3 regions of the Pseudarthrobacter sp. S9 genome follow, and region 1 is predicted to be linked to each of the others. Evidence: predicted binding sites of a transcription regulator. Region 1 holds the regulator's gene; each other region holds the start of a gene.
What was found. The regulator HrcA, encoded in region 1, represses chaperone genes, less so after heat shock. The targets are predictions, from matches to a motif close to TTNGCACTCGNNNNNNNCGAGTGCNAA.
Positions count from the first base shown of each region.

Region 2: ACQCSY_RS14815 (FmdB family zinc ribbon protein) is a predicted target of HrcA. The motif match lies at 2,722-2,748, and genes of this name have one in related genera.
Region 3: groES (co-chaperone GroES) is a predicted target of HrcA. The motif match lies at 3,255-3,281, and genes of this name have one in related genera.

Region 1 covers NZ_CP189576.1:4,102,819-4,108,264, forward strand. The annotation lists gene hemW (radical SAM family heme chaperone HemW) at 1-574, shown strand, start outside; gene ACQCSY_RS19750 (DUF4870 domain-containing protein) at 655-1,074, opposite strand; gene ACQCSY_RS19755 (DUF3097 domain-containing protein) at 1,209-2,060, opposite strand; gene hrcA (heat-inducible transcriptional repressor HrcA) at 2,378-3,391, shown strand; gene dnaJ (molecular chaperone DnaJ) at 3,484-4,614, shown strand; gene ACQCSY_RS19770 (16S rRNA (uracil(1498)-N(3))-methyltransferase) at 4,617-5,414, shown strand.
Region 2 covers NZ_CP189576.1:3,094,472-3,099,917, reverse strand. The annotation lists gene ACQCSY_RS14835 (hypothetical protein) at 1-279, opposite strand, end outside; gene ACQCSY_RS14830 (GNAT family N-acetyltransferase) at 422-1,042, opposite strand; gene galU (UTP--glucose-1-phosphate uridylyltransferase GalU) at 1,048-1,977, opposite strand; gene ACQCSY_RS14820 (5-formyltetrahydrofolate cyclo-ligase) at 2,074-2,697, shown strand; gene ACQCSY_RS14815 (FmdB family zinc ribbon protein) at 2,836-3,090, shown strand; gene ACQCSY_RS14810 (RcpC/CpaB family pilus assembly protein) at 3,271-4,002, shown strand; gene ACQCSY_RS14805 (AAA family ATPase) at 4,119-5,446, opposite strand, start outside.
Region 3 covers NZ_CP189576.1:3,072,281-3,077,726, forward strand. The annotation lists gene ACQCSY_RS14725 (glutamate--cysteine ligase) at 1-283, opposite strand, end outside; gene ACQCSY_RS14730 (shikimate 5-dehydrogenase) at 586-1,431, shown strand; gene ACQCSY_RS14735 (THUMP-like domain-containing protein) at 1,470-2,699, opposite strand; gene ACQCSY_RS14740 (hypothetical protein) at 2,803-3,207, shown strand; gene groES (co-chaperone GroES) at 3,451-3,750, shown strand; gene groL (chaperonin GroEL) at 3,829-5,439, shown strand.

The sequences.
Region 1 (5,446 bases):
CGCGCTGATTGTCGAGGACGGCACCAAGCTCGCCGCCCAGATCCGTCGCGGCGAAGTGCCGGGAATCGACGACGACGACCACGCGGCCAAGTATGAGCTCGCTGACGAACTGATCTCCTCTGCCGGGCTTGGCTGGTACGAGGTCAGCAACTGGTCCCGCACGCCGGAACAGGCGTGCCGGCACAACCTGGCCTACTGGCGCGGGGATGACTGGTGGGGGATCGGTCCCGGCGCGCACTCCCACGTGGGCGGCGTGCGCTGGTGGAACGTCAAGCACCCGACCGCCTACGCGAACCGGCTGGGTTCCGGGGTCTCGCCCGCCGCCGGTCGCGAAACGCTCGACGCCGAAACCCGCAACGTGGAGCGCGTCATGCTCGAAGCCCGCCTTAATTCCGGACTGGAGATTGCGGGGCTGGACATCGGCGAGCGGGCAGACACCGGCCGGCATGCCGTGGCCGGACTCATCGCCGACGGCCTCGTCGACCCGGCGGTTGCGTTCCAGGGGCGCCTGGTGCTCACGCTCAAGGGCAGGCTGCTCGCCGATGCCGTGGTCCGCAGGATCCTGCCGGACTAGGCTTCCGTCCGGCGAGGCCCGGCGAGGCCCGGCCTACTTGCGCCCGGGCTACTCGATTCAGCGCCTACCTGATTCAGCGCCTACTTGATCCAGCGCAGGTTGAACTCGTAGCGGTGCGGCTGGCCGCGGTTGACGTGGATGCCCGCGGCCACCGAGAAGCAGGTCACGGCGATCCAGATCACCGTGGCGAGGACGGCGAAGAGGTTGCCCACCACCGGAATGAAGACCAGGAGATTCGCGAGCACCGCCGCAACGGTCGGGGGAAGCGTGAAGTTGAGGGCTTCCTTGGATTCCTGGGCCGTGAAGGGGCCGCGGTCCTTGAAAATCAGGTAGATCAACAGCGAGGGCACGCAGCCCAGGATGCCGCCGAAATGCGCCAAAGTAGCCCACTGCCGGTCCTCGTTTGCCGTCAGCGGCAGCGCATTTGCCGGAACGCCATGGTACGGCGGCTGGCCATGGCCGGCCTGGTTGCCCGGGTGTTCGCGTGCGTTATCTGCCACGGTTAAATCCTTCGGATTGCGGTGATGCGTTGCTGCCTGGAAGAGCCGGGGCCGCGCTAGGAGTGCGACCGCCGTTCCAAGAATACGTGCTCGGGCGGCGAAATGAAGATCGGGAGGGGTTCCGGGGTGTGTCCCTACGGCGCGGTGAGGAAGTCGATGACCTCTTCGACCCTGCCCAGCAGGGACGCTTCCAGATCGGCATAGCTGCGGACGGCGCCCAGGAGTTTCTGCCAGCCCAGGCCGATGTCTTCCTTGGTGGTGTGCGGCCAGCCGAACGCCATGAGGATGCCGGTCTTCCAGTCCACCCCGCGCCGAATCACCGGCCACTTCTCGATGCCCAGGACCGCGGGACGGATGGCCTGCCAGACGTCCACATAGGGGTGGCCGACAATCAGGACATTGCCCGCGGCGCCGGGTGAGGCCATGACGGCGTCGGCGATCCTGGATTCCTTGGAATCCGGGACGAGGTGGTCCACGAGCACGCCCAGGCGGCGGCCCGGCCCCGGCCGGAACGCTGCCACGGCGGCCGGGAGATCGTCAATGCCGTGCAGCGGCTCGACGACGATGCCCTCCACCCGCAGATCGTCACCCCAGACTTTCTCGACGAGTTCGGCGTCGTGCTTGCCTTCCACCCAGATCCGGCTGGCCTTTGCCACCTGGGCGCGCTGGCCGTGCACGCGGACCGAGCCGGAAGCGGTGCGGCCGGCTCCGGCCGCGGGGGGCGCACTCCGCGGCGCCGGGGGCATGAGCCGGATGGGCTGACCCTCCAGCAGGAAGCCGAACCCGAGGCGGAAGGACCGTGACTTGCCCCGCCGGTCCTCCAGCGCCACCACGTGCATGCCGCCGGACTTTTCCACCCGTGTGACGGCACCGACCCACCCGGACTGCACATCCTCCAGCACCATGCCGCGTTCCACCGGCACCGCCGGCAGCTGGCTCGTGGCGGGGGCGGACAGGTCCTGGGGTCCCCAATTCTGGTTCAACATCTCTTACACGCTGCTTTGCACTCGGAATGTGTGGCGGTCGGTGAAATTATCCCGGACCGGGGCCGGGCGGCCTGTGCCCGGCTGTAATTGCCGAAGGCGGGTCCGCTGCCGTGGGATCTGCGCCCGCTGTGCCCGGAAACACGGGCCCGGGAGCAACGCCTGGAGCGAATCCAATGCTAACAACACGGCGACTCATATTAGACTGGTTAGCACTTAGGCATGTCGAGTGCTAACCGGCCCAATATGAGTCGCCACTGCGGACCGCCCGCCGTGGACCGGCGGGCACCGGATGAGGGACAGTCGATTGGAGGTGGAGGGTGAGCGAACCACGCAAACTCGAAGTGTTGCGCGCCATCGTGGAGGACTACGTCCATTCCCGTGAACCCGTTGGCTCCAAGGCACTCGTTGAACGGCACCACCTCGGCGTGTCCAGTGCCACGATCCGCAACGACATGGCGGCGCTGGAAGATGAGGGCCTGATCACGGCCCCGCACACGAGTGCCGGACGGATTCCCACGGACAAGGGGTACCGGCTCTTCGTCGACCAGATTTCGGCGGTGAAGCCGCTTTCCCCAGCGGAGCGCCGCGCCATCCAGGCCCTGCTCGAGGGATCCGAGGACCTCGACGACGTTCTCGACCGCACCGTGCGCCTCCTCTCGCAGCTGACCAACCAGGTCGCGGTGGTGCAGTATCCGCTGTTGAGCCGGGCGAAGGTCCGGCACATCGAATTCGTGCTGCTGGCACCCAGGCAGGTGCTGGCGGTGCTGATCGCGGACACCGGCAAGGTGGAGCAGCGGGTCATCGACGTCGGGCAGGACCTTCCCGACGAGGCCCTCTCCGAGCTGCGGAGCCGCTTCCTGGGCAGCCTTTCCGGGGCGCCGTTGAGCCTGCTGCTGCAGTCCCTGCCGGTTCTCGTCGCCAGTTGCCCGCCGGCGCGCCGCGGCGCTGCCCAGGCCCTGGCCCGCGCCCTCGAGGCCATGGCCACGAGCAGCCGCGAAGAGCGCATGGTCATGGCCGGCACAGCCAACCTTGCCCGCTCCAACGTGGATTTCCCGCTGAGCATCGGCCCCGTGCTGGAGGCACTCGAGGAACAGGTGGTCATGCTCCGCCTGCTCAGCGAAATGGCGGAGGACCCGCGCGGCGTCACGGTGAGCATCGGCCGGGAAAACCCGTACGACGGGCTCGCCGAGGCCTCCGTGGTCGCGACCGGCTACGGCCCGGATGCCACGGCCAAGGTCGGCGTGCTCGGACCCACCCGGATGGACTATCCCACCACCATGGCCGCCGTCCGCGCCGTGGCCCGCTACCTTTCCAGGATTCTGGGGCCCTGACCGGCCCCTGACCGACCAGCCGGCGGCCCCGGGCCGCCGCGCACCGGATTTCTTGCCCCGACAGGCAGTACAACAAGGAAGAGATACGAACTTTGAGCAGCCATTACGACGTTCTTGGAGTCTCCCGCGAAGCGACGGGGGAAGAGATCAAGAAGGCCTACCGCAAGCTGGCACGCACCCTGCACCCGGACGTGAACCCGGGGGACGACGCCTCGGACCGGTTCAAAGCCGTGACCCACGCATACGAGGTGCTCTCCGATCCGCAGAAGCGCCGGATCTATGACACCACCGGCAACGAGAACGGCACCGACAACGGCTTCGGCGGCGGCAGCTACTCCGGCCAGGGCTTCGCCTTCCAGGACATCTTCGACACCTTCTTCGGCGCCGGCGGCGGCCAGGCCGGCCCGGCGTCCAGGATCCGGCGCGGCCAGGACGCCCTGATCAGCGTCCGGATCGACCTCCGCGACGCTGTGTTCGGCGTCAACAAGAAACTCGAGGTTGATACCGCCGTCACCTGCCCCACCTGTAACGGCTCCTGCTGCCGCGAAGGCAGCCACCCGGAACGCTGCGACATCTGTGGCGGCAGCGGGCAGGTCCAGCGCGCCGTGCGGTCCATCCTCGGCCAGGTCATGACCTCGGCCCCCTGCGGCTCCTGCGAGGGCTTCGGCACCGTGATCAAGGACCCCTGCAACGAGTGCAGCGGCCAGGGCCGGATCCGCAGCCGCCGTTCCCTGACCGTCAAGGTTCCCGCCGGCGTTGCCACCGGAACCCGCATCCAGCTTTCCGGACAGGGCGAGGCAGGACCCGCCGGCGGCCCCGCCGGCGACCTCTACGTCGAGATCCGGGTCAACAACGACCCCACCTACGTCCGCGACGGCGATGACCTGCACGCCAGCCTCAACATCCCGATGACCGCCGCCGCGCTCGGCACGGAGCTCACCCTGGACACCTTTGACGGGCAGCAGGAGATCGATGTCAAGGCCGGCACCCAGTCGGGCGAGGTCCTCACCCTGCGCGGACTCGGCGTCACCCACCTCCGCGGCTACGGCCGCGGGGACCTCAGGGTGCACCTCCAAGTGGAGACCCCCGGCAAGCTCGACGCCGCCCAGGAAGACCTGCTCCGGCAGCTCGCCAAGCTGCGCGGCGAACAGTTCACCGAAGGAAAGCTTGCCGCCAGCGGCGGCGTCTTCGCCAAACTGCGGGACAGGCTCGGTAACCTTTAGCGGTGAGCAACCCGGTCTTCTTCACCGCCGCAGGAACCCTGGACCAGCAGGTCCCCGGGTCGACCTTTGTCCTCGGGGGCGCCGAGGCCCGCCACGCCGTCACGGTTAGGCGACTTGCCGTCGGGGAGGCGGTGGACATCGCCGACGGCGCCGGCAAGCGCCTCACCGGCACCGTGACCGCCGCCGCGCCCGGGGAACTGACCGTGGAATGCACGGACATCTCCGCCGAACCCCGGCCCGGCATCCGCCTTGTCCTGGTCCAGGCCCTCGCCAAGGGCGACCGCGATGAGCTCGGCGCCGAAACCGCCACTGAGCTGGGGATCGACGCCGTCATTCCGTGGCAGGCGGAGCGTTCGATCGTCCGGTGGAAGGCTGAACGGGCAGCGAAGGCGCACGCCAAGTGGCAGTCAGTCGTGACCGCGGCGGCCAAGCAGGCACGCCGTGCCTGGATTCCCGAGGTGCGTGCCGCCGTCGACGGCAACGGCCTGCAGGCGGCCGTTGCCGCCGCGGACCTCGCGGTCATCCTGCACGAGGACGCGGTGCGCCCCCTGCGGCAGGTGCTGGAGGCATGGGCGGGGGGCCCGGCAACGGACGGCACGGCGTCCGACGGCGGGCCGCGGCAAACAAGCCGTGAAGTGCTGCTGATCGTGGGCCCGGAGGGCGGCATCAGCCCGCGGGAAGTGACCCGGCTCTGCGACGCCGGTGCGGTCACCGCCCTGCTGGGGCATCATGTGCTGCGTTCGTCCACCGCCGGCCCCGCCGCGACCGTGCTGGCCAGCGACATCCTCGGCCGCTGGTAACGGGCCACGCACGGGCCCGGTCCAACTGACGG
Region 2 (5,446 bases), 1.0 Mb from region 1:
GATCCTAAAGGCCGGGGCGGCCGGGGCGGCCGTTGCGGCCTTCCGGTCGCCATCGGGCTCCGTGCTGCTCACGGCGGGTTCGGTGCGCTGCGTGCTGGTCATGGGTTTCTCCTGCTGGGCCACCATTTTCATGACTCTCCCGGCTTGGGGGTCTACTGGTTCTCTGTCTATGACATCCGCCAGGAATTCGCCCGCAGGATGCAGCTGGTGGCGCCCGTTCCGGAGAACGTAGGGGGCCACCCACACGATCCAGAGCGCAACAGCAATGACAAGGATCACAGAGCTGCTAAGAGGGAAGTCCACAATCAAAACCGTATGAGCTATACCGTGTACGGGGCCGCATTGTCCGCGGTGTGTCGCGCGGCAACCGGCCATTGACTGGATTTATGACGTCAAGGCTGGTCAGCCACGGGTCAGGCCCTCATACCGGACGGTTGCTGAGCCACCTTGCCAGAAGGCCCTCGGGCACTTCCTCGGACGTCAGCGCGAAGGTGCGGTGATCGGCCCATTCGCCGTTGATGTGCAGGAAGCGCGGCCGGTAGCCTTCGTCCCGGAATCCGAGTTTTTCCACGACGCGCAGGCTGGGCCCGTTTTCGGGCCTGATGTTGATCTCCATGCGGTGCAGGCCCAGCGTACCGAAGCAGTAGTCCGTTGCCATCGCCACCGCGGTCGGGGCGATCCCCTGGCCGGCCCGCTCCTTGTCCACCCAGTAGCCGAGCGTTGCCATCATGGCCGATCCCCACACGATCGATGACACCGTCAACTGGCCCACGATCACGGGCGCCTGATGATCTGGCGTCCATGCCGTGATGACGAAGGGCAGCGCCGTGGCCTGTGCGGCCTGGACCTTCAGGGACCGCACCATCTGCCGGTAGTCCGGCAGGCCGCCGCCGGCAACGGGGTTGGATGCTTCCCAGGGGGCCAGCCACTCGCTGTTGCGCGAGCGGAGCACGGTCCACTCCTTGCGGTCCCGGTACCGGATCGGGCGCAACACGATGTCGCCGCACTCCAGCGTCACCGGCCAGTTGAAACTGCCCCCCACCGAAGTTACTTGGTAAGGCTGGCGGTGAGGCTGGAGTTCAGGCTGGCGGTGAAGCCGGGCAGCCATTCACGCAGCCCCGGACCCAGGTCCTCGCTGTCGCAGGCGAGCTGGACACAGGCCTTGAGGTAGCTGAGCTTGTCGCCGGTGTCGTAGCGGCGGCCCCGGAAGACGACGCCGTACACGCCGTAGCCCTCGCCGGTTCCAGCCGAGAGTTCCTGCAGCGCGTCCGTGAGCTGGATTTCTCCGCCGCGGCCGGGCTGGGTGCGTTCCAGCACGTCAAACACGGCCGGGTGCAGGACATAGCGGCCGATGACGGCGAGGTTTGACGGGGCATCCTCGACGTCGGGCTTCTCAACGAGTTGCTTGATGCGGACGTACTCCTCGCCGGTGATCACTTCGACGTCGGCGCAGCCGTACGCACTGATCTGGGAAGGGTCCACCTCGATCAGGGCGACCACCGAGCCGCCGGTCTTCGCCTGGACCTCGATCATCGTGCTGAGCAGTTCATCGCGGGCATCGATGAGGTCATCGCCCAGGAGCACGGCGAACGGTTCGTACCCGACGTGCTGCTTCGCCCGCAGGACGGCGTGGCCAAGGCCCAGGGGATCGCCCTGGCGGACGTAGTGGATGTCCCCGAGGTTGCTGGCAGCCTGGATCGACTCCAGCTTGGCGGTGTCCCCCTTGGCCTGCAGGGTCGCTTCCAGGGTCGGAACGCGGTCGAAGTGGTCCTCGAGCGCGCGCTTGTTGCGGCCTGTGATCATGAGGATGTCGTTCAGGCCGACGTTTACGGCTTCCTCGACGACGTACTGGATGGCGGGTTTGTCGACCACAGGCAGCATTTCCTTGGGCATGGCCTTGGTGGCGGGAAGGAACCTGGTGCCGAGGCCCGCTGCGGGGATGACGGCCTTGCGGACGGAGGCGATTGGTGTAGTCACTCGACTAATCTAACGGAGGTACCAATCATTCGGTAATCATTCGAGCCGCCCGGAAGGCTATCTCCCCGGCTGCAACAGGTGGAGGGACGGGCCAGCATGGCGTCAAAGGAAGAGATACGGTCCAGCCACAGGGTCAGGCGTGCCGCCCTCCCGCAGGCCGCATTGGACGCAGCCGCTGCAGGGATCGCCCGCCACGGACTTCAGTGGGCAACCGGACTGGCAGACGGACAGGCGGGGATCTTCGCCGTGTACCTCGGCGTGGGGTCCGAACCGCCGACCCTCCCCCTGCTTGCGGCCCTGCACGGCGCCGGACACAGGGTGCTGCTGCCGGTCTGCGAGCATGGGCTTGAGCTCAGCTGGGTGTACTGGACTCCGCAGTCCGAGTTTGTCCGCAGCCGCTACGCCCCGATCCAGGAACCTGCCGGGGAACGCCACGGGACTGAGGTCATGCGGCACGCCACCGGCATCTTCCTGCCCGCTACCGCCGTCGACCTCTCCGGCAACAGGGTCGGCCAGGGCGGCGGCTACTACGACAAGTTCCTGGCCGCCCTGGCGGCCGTCCTTCCGGCGCATGGCCAGCCGTACGACGCCGGGCCGTTGCCGACCGCCGCCGTCGTCTACGACGCCGAGGTGCTGCCGGCCGGCAGCATTGCCGCCGAGTCTTTCGACCGGAGGGTTTCCTCCGCCCTGACGCCGGGCGGCCTGATCCGGCTGGGCTGAGGCCCCGTAGGCGGGGTGATAGAATTGGCAGTCAGGCCCTGCGACTGCTAAGGGACGGAAGCCGTCGATAGACATATCGACAGTGATCCCGACTCGACAGCACGGGACCTGCTCGTTTGTCCCAGAGGAGGATTTCCAGTGCCCACGTATGCATACGCCTGCAAGGACTGCAGCCACGCCTTCGAGATTGTGCAGTCGTTCACCGACAGCTCCCTGACGTCCTGCCCTGAGTGCCAGGGGGCCCTGCGCAAGAAGTTCAACAGCGTCGGCGTTGTGTTCAAGGGTTCCGGCTTCTACCGGACCGACTCCCGTGACGCCAAGGGCAGCACGGTGTCCCCCGCGCCCGCCGCCGCCCCCACGCCAGCACCCGCCGCCGCAGCCGCCGCCAGCTAGGCTCCCTTCGCCTGCCGGCTTCGGCCGGCGAGCACTGCGTTATCCACATAGGGCTCCCGGCGACTGCCCCTGCGCCACGCCGATCCGTAGCGTGGCGGCATGGCCCCGTTCCCATATCTTGTTCGGCTCCCCTCGGGCTTCGTCCCCGAGCAGTTTCCTCATGCTGTTTTCCGTAGTGCCATGTTTTCCGCGGGCGGCCGCTCCTCCCGGACCCGGCCCGGCTCCGGGAGCCCGCCTCGATCCAGGAAGCAAGACGGCCGTCCGCCGCACCGCCGCCTGACCGGCTGGCTGAACCGGAATCGGCGGCTGGCGGTCGCCCTCCTGCTCAGCGTCGCGGCAGGACTGGCAGTGCAGCAACTCACCCAGGCCCCTGCCGACACCGTGGATGCCTTCGCCGCGGCGGCGGATCTTCCCGCCGGAAGGACGCTGGAACCGGGTGATGTCGCAAGGGTCAGCGTTCCGCCCGGCCTGGTACCAGGCGGCAGCTTCAGCAGCGAGTCCGGACTCCGCGGGAAACAGCTGGCCGTGGCGCTGCGAAAAGGCCAACTGCTCACGGACTCCCAGCTCCTGGGTCCCGGCCTGCTGGCGGGCAGCCCGCCCGGCTCGGCCGCCGTACCACTCAGGATGGCAGATCCGGCCTCCATCCAGCTGATCTCCCCCGGGCAGCTCGTCAATGTGGTGTTGACGGGCGGCAACGGCTTCGAACAGCTTGCAGAGTCCCAGGTCCTGGCCGAGGCTGTTCCAGTGCTGTGGACCTCGGCACAGGGCGGCAAGGCAGGTCAGTGGCTGGCGACCGGCGACACGGACGGACTCATAGTCGTTGCAGCCGCCGCTGATCAGGCAGGGAGGCTGGCCGGCTCGTCCACCCAGGGCAAGCTGTTCTTCGTGCTCGTGCGAGCCGCCCCCGGCTGAGCCTGAAGGCACGCGCCGTGGCCGGCTCCCGGGCAGCTACCGGTTGGCTGCGGCGGCCAGGCCCGGCCGGGGCCGCCCACTCGGTGCTGAGCTACAGCCCTCATGAGCTAGCGCCCTCAGCCCCAGTGCGGGGGCTTCTGTTCCTGGAGCCAGGCGTCGTGGTCGTAGCTGTTCGGCTGGTCACCCCAGCGCCGGGGATCATCCTCCGCGGCCTTGTTGGGCAACACGTCGTTCGGCAGCGCCCCGCCGGGTACGGTCACGCTCGCCGGCGTCTGTTGGGGTTCCTGAGCAGGCGATTCCTGCCCCGGCTGCCGGGCAGGTGCTTCCTGCCCGAGTGCGTCGTTCTCTTCGCCGACGTGCTCGCCGGTGCCGCTGTTGTTGTTCTCGCCGTCTGCACTCATGCCGCCGGTCTCCTTACTGCCCGTTACTGTTCCTTGCTGGCGCCCGCTGTCCGGCCACCCCGCGGGTGTCATCGACGACGACTGCTGCGCCGGCGCCGCCCGGGCCGAGGAGGCCGGGGTGTCCGCGTCCTGCACTGAGGATGCCCGGGCGTCCGAGGCCCGCGCATCGTTGTCCGTCAGGTTCTCGATGTCGTCATCGAAGAACCCCTGCGAGGTCCGCATCCTGCGGGATACGGCGGGCTTCTCCAGCCCCAGATATCCGCCGATACGATCGGCGCAGGCCGAAGGGTCGGTGAATACCTCTATGGTCCATAGTGGCATGTAGCGCCAGCCCAGTCGCTCCAGCAGTTGCGGCCGGAGCCTGCTCCGTTCGCGGACGGTCATCCGCCGGTACTGCTCTGTACCGTCGGACTCGATGGCCACGGGCCGGGGGATCTCGGCGTCGTCCTGGCCGATAGTGGTCAGCGGGTCCGCGGCCGCGACCATGTTGAGGACGCCGTCGTACTGGTGCCAGACCCTCGCGCCGCGGGCGCGGAGCCGGTCGCCCAGGTCGGCCACGAGCGGGTCGGCGCCGAGCGCCTGTTCGCTGGCGGCGGCCCGCGACGCGGGGCTGCCCAGATCGGAGTTGCCCGCGATCTCGCGGTCCAGCAGTTCGTAGAAGTCCACGGCACCGTGGCTGAGGCGGGTGACGTCCAGGTCTTCGGGACGGAAGCAGCTGAGCACGTGCAGGGACCGGCGGGAACGAGTCATCGCGAGGGCGAATTTGGCGCGTCCGCCGTCGGCGGAGAGCGGGCCCAGGCTGTGGAGCGCCCGCCCGTGGGGAGTACGGCCGTAGCCCGGGGAGAAGATGACGTGATCGCGGACTAGGCCCTGGGCCCGTTCGAGATCCACCACCCGGAAGGATTCGTCCCCGGCGGTGAAGAAGCCGGCGAGCAGGGGGTAGTTGGGCAGCTGCAACCGGATAGATTCGCCGATCCGGGCAGCGTGGCGGAGGCTGCCGGTGACGACCGCCAGCGATGTCCTGGGCCGGAGCCTCGCGTGTT
Region 3 (5,446 bases), 1.0 Mb from region 1:
GATCGGTGACCTCGCGGACCGCCGCGAGGGAGCTGCTCAGGTCCGCTTTCGCTTCCGCCACGGTGGTGCAGATCCCGGTGACCAGCTCCACCGTGTTCAGCAGCAGCTCCTGCTTAATATGCGGGTGCTCGTCGTCCTCGTTCAGTTCGGGATGCCGGGCGGCAACTCCGCGGAGCACTTCATTGGCCATCGAGGCCAGTTCTCCGGTTTCCGCATCGACGAGGGCAAGCTCCCATTCCACACCAAGAGTTGATTGCCTGGATGAAGCGAAATCAATCTTCATGTGGTCCCTTCAATGTTCTGCTGTCCGTGCCCGTAATCCGATCCCGAAGTGTCACCGGCAGTGTTCCTGGCAGCGTCACTGGTGCCACCGCCGGCAGGGCGGCTGGCAGGGCAGCGGGTGGTCCAAGTCTAGTGCAGGGGTAGCATCGAGACGGTGCCAAAGTTACGGCTGTTGCGTGAGGGTGTTCACAGGCGGCCCGGTCAACGGCCGTGCTGACGCGGTAGCGGGACTGGTTCCGGGGACCAGCAGGCTCCGGGGTCAGGCTGCGGCTGACGGGCAGGTCCCTGGCGTTTAATGGAGCTGTGCCCATACTAAACAAAGACATGACCCTGTGTATCTCGCTCTCGGCCCGGCCGAGCAACAACGGGACGCGCTTCCACAACCACCTGTATGAACAGCTGGGCCTGAACTGGATCTACAAGGCCTTCGCCCCCACCGACCTGGCCCAGGCGATCGCGGGGGTGCGTGGCCTCGGAATCCGCGGCTGCGCAGTGTCGATGCCGTACAAGGAGGACGTCATCGCCCTGGTGGACGTCATGGACCCCTCCGCGAAGGCCATCGACTCGGTCAACACGATCGTCAACGACGGCGGCCGGCTCACGGCCTACAACACCGACTACACGGCCATCGAGCAGCTGCTGCAGCGCACCGCCGTGCCCACGAGCTACTCCGTGTGGGTCCTCGGCTCCGGCGGCATGGCCAAGGCCACGGTGGCGGCGCTGCGGGACGCCGGATTCAAGGACGTCACCGTGATCGCCCGCAATGAGGCGGCAGGACGGGCGCTCGCAGGGCTGTACGGGTTCGTGTGGCGTGCGGAACTTCCCGCCACGGACGCCGCCGGAACAAATGCTGCAGCGACGGCGGACGTGCTCATCAACGTCACGCCTGTTGGTATGAGAGGCGGACCCGACGCCGATGCGCTGTCCTTCCCGCAGGAGGCGGTGGACGCCTCGAAGGTGGTGTTCGACGTCGTCGCGCTGCCGGCGGAGACGCCGCTCGTCAAGGCTGCCCGCGCGGCGGGCAAGACCGTGATCACCGGAGCCGAGGTGGCCACGATCCAGGCGCTGGAGCAGTTCGTGCTGTACACCGGCATCAGGCCCACCGAAGGGCAGGTCCGGGCCGCCGAGGAGTTCATGCGGGTCCAGTAGCCCGGCAGGGCCCCGGCCGGAACCCGGCGAGGCCGGAGCTAGACGGGCTCCACGGCGATGGCCACCCGGTCGTCGCCGATCCTGGTGAGGACCAGGGTGGCCGTCTTCTTGGCCTTGTTCTTTCCTCTGTTATTCCCTCCCGGGAGAAGCTGCTTGCGGAGCTCTTCAGGCGTGACCGCGGTACCGCGTTTCTTGATGTCCAGGATGCCGATGCCGTGGTCCTTGACCCAGGACTTGAGTGCCTTGACGTTGAACGGCATCACTTCCAGGACCTTGTAGGCCCGGGCAAACGGGGTGTCGCGCAACTCGGGGGCGCAGATGTAGGCGATGTGCTCATCCACCAGATGTCCGCCCAGCTGGAGGGCGACGTCGGCCACCAGTCCGGCGCGGATGACAGCGCCGTCGGGCTCGTACAGGTACCCCTCGACGGGACCCACGGGCGCCACCGGACCGCCGTCGAATCCTTCGCCGCTGGTGAGTTCCGCGGCGCCCTGCGGACCGAGCACGAGGGCCGCGCGCCTGACGCCGGGGCGCCGCACCGCGTTGAACCACAGCGCCACCTCGGTCACGTCACCGCCCACCGACACCCACTGCGCCTCACAATCCGCCGGAACGGAGTCGTGCGGCATGCCGGGCCCCATCTTCACGCCCACGGCGAGCCCGGAACCGGCCAATGACTCCACGAAGGACAGCGGCGGGGAGAAGTCCTCCGGATCCCAGAGCCGCTTGGTTCCCGAGCTGGACGTGGTGCGGCGGGCGGGATCCAGCCAGACACCGCCGATTCCCTCGAGGGAAACCGACGTGGCATCCGAATGGACCACGGTGGCGTTCCGGAACGGAATCAGGTTCATGGTGGCGCAGGCGGCTGTGGTTTCGTCCATTTCCACGGCGGTGACCTTGATGTCCATGGAGGCCAGCGCCATGGCGTCCGCGCCGAGCCCGCAGCCAAGGTCCGCCACATGGCCGATCCCGGCCTCCACGAACCGCTGCGCGTGCCGGGCCGCGACCGTGAGCCGGGTGGCCTGTTCCAGGCCCGCCCGGGTAAAGATCATCTGCCGGGCGAACTCGCCGAACTTGGACTCGGCCTTGGTCCGCAGCCGCGACTGGGTGAGCACGGCGGAGACCAGTTCGGGGGAATGGCCGGCCTTGCGGAGCGAGGCATTGAGCCGGAAGGCCTCGTCCTCGCGGTACGGGCCCAGTGACGCCAGCAGTTCCCAGCCCTCGGGGTTGAGGAGCGGGGCGATCTGTTCCTGCGGTGCGTCAGCCATGCCATCTAGCGTAGTTCAGGCGCCGTGCGCCCGATGCGCCGGGGCCACTACAGGGGTAACTACCGGCGTCACTACCGGGGTCCATACAGCTAGGCTTGACAGCATGGAAGACAGCGGCACAGAAGACAGCGCCAGGCAGGACTATGGCGATGGGGACCACCGGAGCCATCAGGGGCTTGCCCGCTATGCCCGGCCGGCGCTGATAGCGGGCGCCGTCATCGCCGTCGTCTGCGTCGCGTTGCTGGTCATTATCTTCTTTCTCGATTCCTTCAATGCCACCATCTATTCCGTCGGCGGCAAGGACGTCAAGGACGCCACCGATGAGGCGCGGGCCATCCGGGATACGTATGCCGCGGCCCGCCTGGGCGGCATCATCTTCCTCGTTGCCGGCGTCGCGCTGGCCGCCGCCGGGGGCCTGGTGATGTACCGCCACCGGAATGAGGCGCGGCGGGACCTGGGCGAGGAAGACGGCGAAGACGTGGACTTCGAGGACCTCGCAGGCCAGTAGGACGGCGCCTGCCAGACGCCGGCCGGACGTTCACCAGGAACGAATTTCTGGCACTCGCCTTGACCGAGTGCTAACTACTTACATAGAGTCGTCATTAGCACTCTCCCTAGGAGGGTGCTAACACATGAAGCAACACCCGCCAGGCTGCTGCCGGCACCGCGACGACGGTTGCACGCCATGGCACCACGGCTTCATAGTCCACGAATTTGCTGACGAAAAGGAGAGGTCCGAGTGTCGGTCTCTATTAAGCCTGTCTCTATTAAGCCTCTTGAGGATCGTATTGTTGTCCGCCCGCTCGAAGCCGAGCAGACCACGGCTTCCGGCCTGGTTATCCCGGACTCCGCACAGGAAAAGCCGCAGGAAGGCGAAGTTGTTGCAGTAGGCCCCGGCCGCTTTGACGACAACGGCAACCGCGTTCCGGTTGATGTCGCCGTCGGCGATGTTGTCATCTACTCCAAGTACGGTGGAACCGAAGTCAAGACCGGCGGCACCGAGTACCTGGTGCTGTCCGCCCGCGACGTTCTGGCGATCGTCGTTAAGTAACTCTCTTGGACCCCCGCGCAGCCGATCCCTCATTCGATGGATCAGCTGCGCGGGGTTCTGTCTTGAAAGGACAAAACCATGGCAAAGCAGCTTGCGTTTAACGACGCTGCCCGCCGGTCGCTTGAAGCCGGCATCGATAAGCTCGCCAACACGGTCAAGGTGACGCTTGGCCCGCGCGGCCGCAACGTCGTGCTGGACAAGAAGTGGGGCGCCCCCACGATCACCAACGATGGTGTCACCATCGCCCGTGAAGTCGAGCTGGACGACCCGTACGAGAACCTTGGCGCGCAGCTTGCCAAGGAGGTCGCCACCAAGACCAACGATGTTGCCGGTGACGGCACCACCACCGCCACCGTTCTGGCCCAGGCCCTGGTCAAGGAAGGCCTGCGCAACGTTGCGGCAGGCGCCGCCCCGGGCGAGATCAAGCGTGGCATCGAGGTCGCTGTCGAGGCGGTCGCCGCCCGCCTGCTCGAGAACGCCCGCCCGGTTGAAGGCACCCAGGTCGCCAACGTTGCCTCCATCTCCGCACAGAGCGACGAGGTCGGCGAGCTCCTGGCCGAGGCCTTCGGCAAGGTCGGCAAGGATGGTGTGATCACCATCGAGGAATCCTCCACCACGCAGACCGAGCTGGTCCTCACCGAGGGCATGCAGTTCGACAAGGGCTACCTGTCCCCGTACTTCGTCACCGACGCGGAACGCCAGGAAGCAGTGCTCGAAGATGCCCTGATCCTGATCAACCAAGGCAAGATCTCTTCCGTGCAGGAATTCCTGCCGCTGCTGGAAAAGGCGCTGCAGAGCTCCAAGCCGCTCTTCATCATCGCCGAAGACGTCGACGGCGAGGCCCTGTCCACGCTGATCGTCAACCGCATCCGCGGCACCTTGAACGTCGTTGCCGTCAAGGCACCGGGCTTCGGTGACCGCCGCAAGGCCATGCTGCAGGACATCGCGACCCTCACCGGCGCACAGGTTGTCTCTCAGGAACTGGGCCTCAGCCTGGACACGGTCGGCCTCGAGGTGCTGGGCACCGCCCGCCGCATCACCGTCACGAAAGACAACACCACCATCGTCGACGGCGCCGGTTCGGCCGAGGACGTCGCAGCCCGGGTTGCCCAACTGCGCGCCGAGCTGACCCGCACGGATTCCGACTGGGACAAGGAAAAGCTGCAGGAACGCCTGGCCAAGCTGGCCGGCGGCATCGGCGTGATCAAGGTCGGCGCTGCCACCGAGGTCGAGCTGAAGGAAAAGAAGCACCGCATCGAGGACGCAGTGTCCTCCACCCGCGCCGCCCTCGAAGAAGGCATTGTGGCCGGCGGCGGCGCCGCCCTCATCCACGCGCTGAAGGCGCTCGACGAGGATCCTGCCGTCCAGGCTCTCGAAGGTGACGCAGCTGCTGCTGTCGGCATCGTCCGCCGGGCACTGACCCAGCCGCTGCGCTGGATCGCCCAGAACGCCGGCTTCGACGGCTACGTCGTCGTGGCAAAGGTGGCCGAATCCGCCAACAACCAGGGCTTCAACGCAATGACCGGCGGGTACGAAGACCTCATCGCTGCCGGCGTCATCGACCCCGTCAAGGTGACGCGTGCGGCCCTCCGCAACGCTGCCTCCATCGCGGCGCTGGTTCTCACCACAGAAACCCTCGTGGTCGAGAAGCCGGCCGATGAGGACCAGCACGCAGGCCACCGTCACTAGGCGTGGG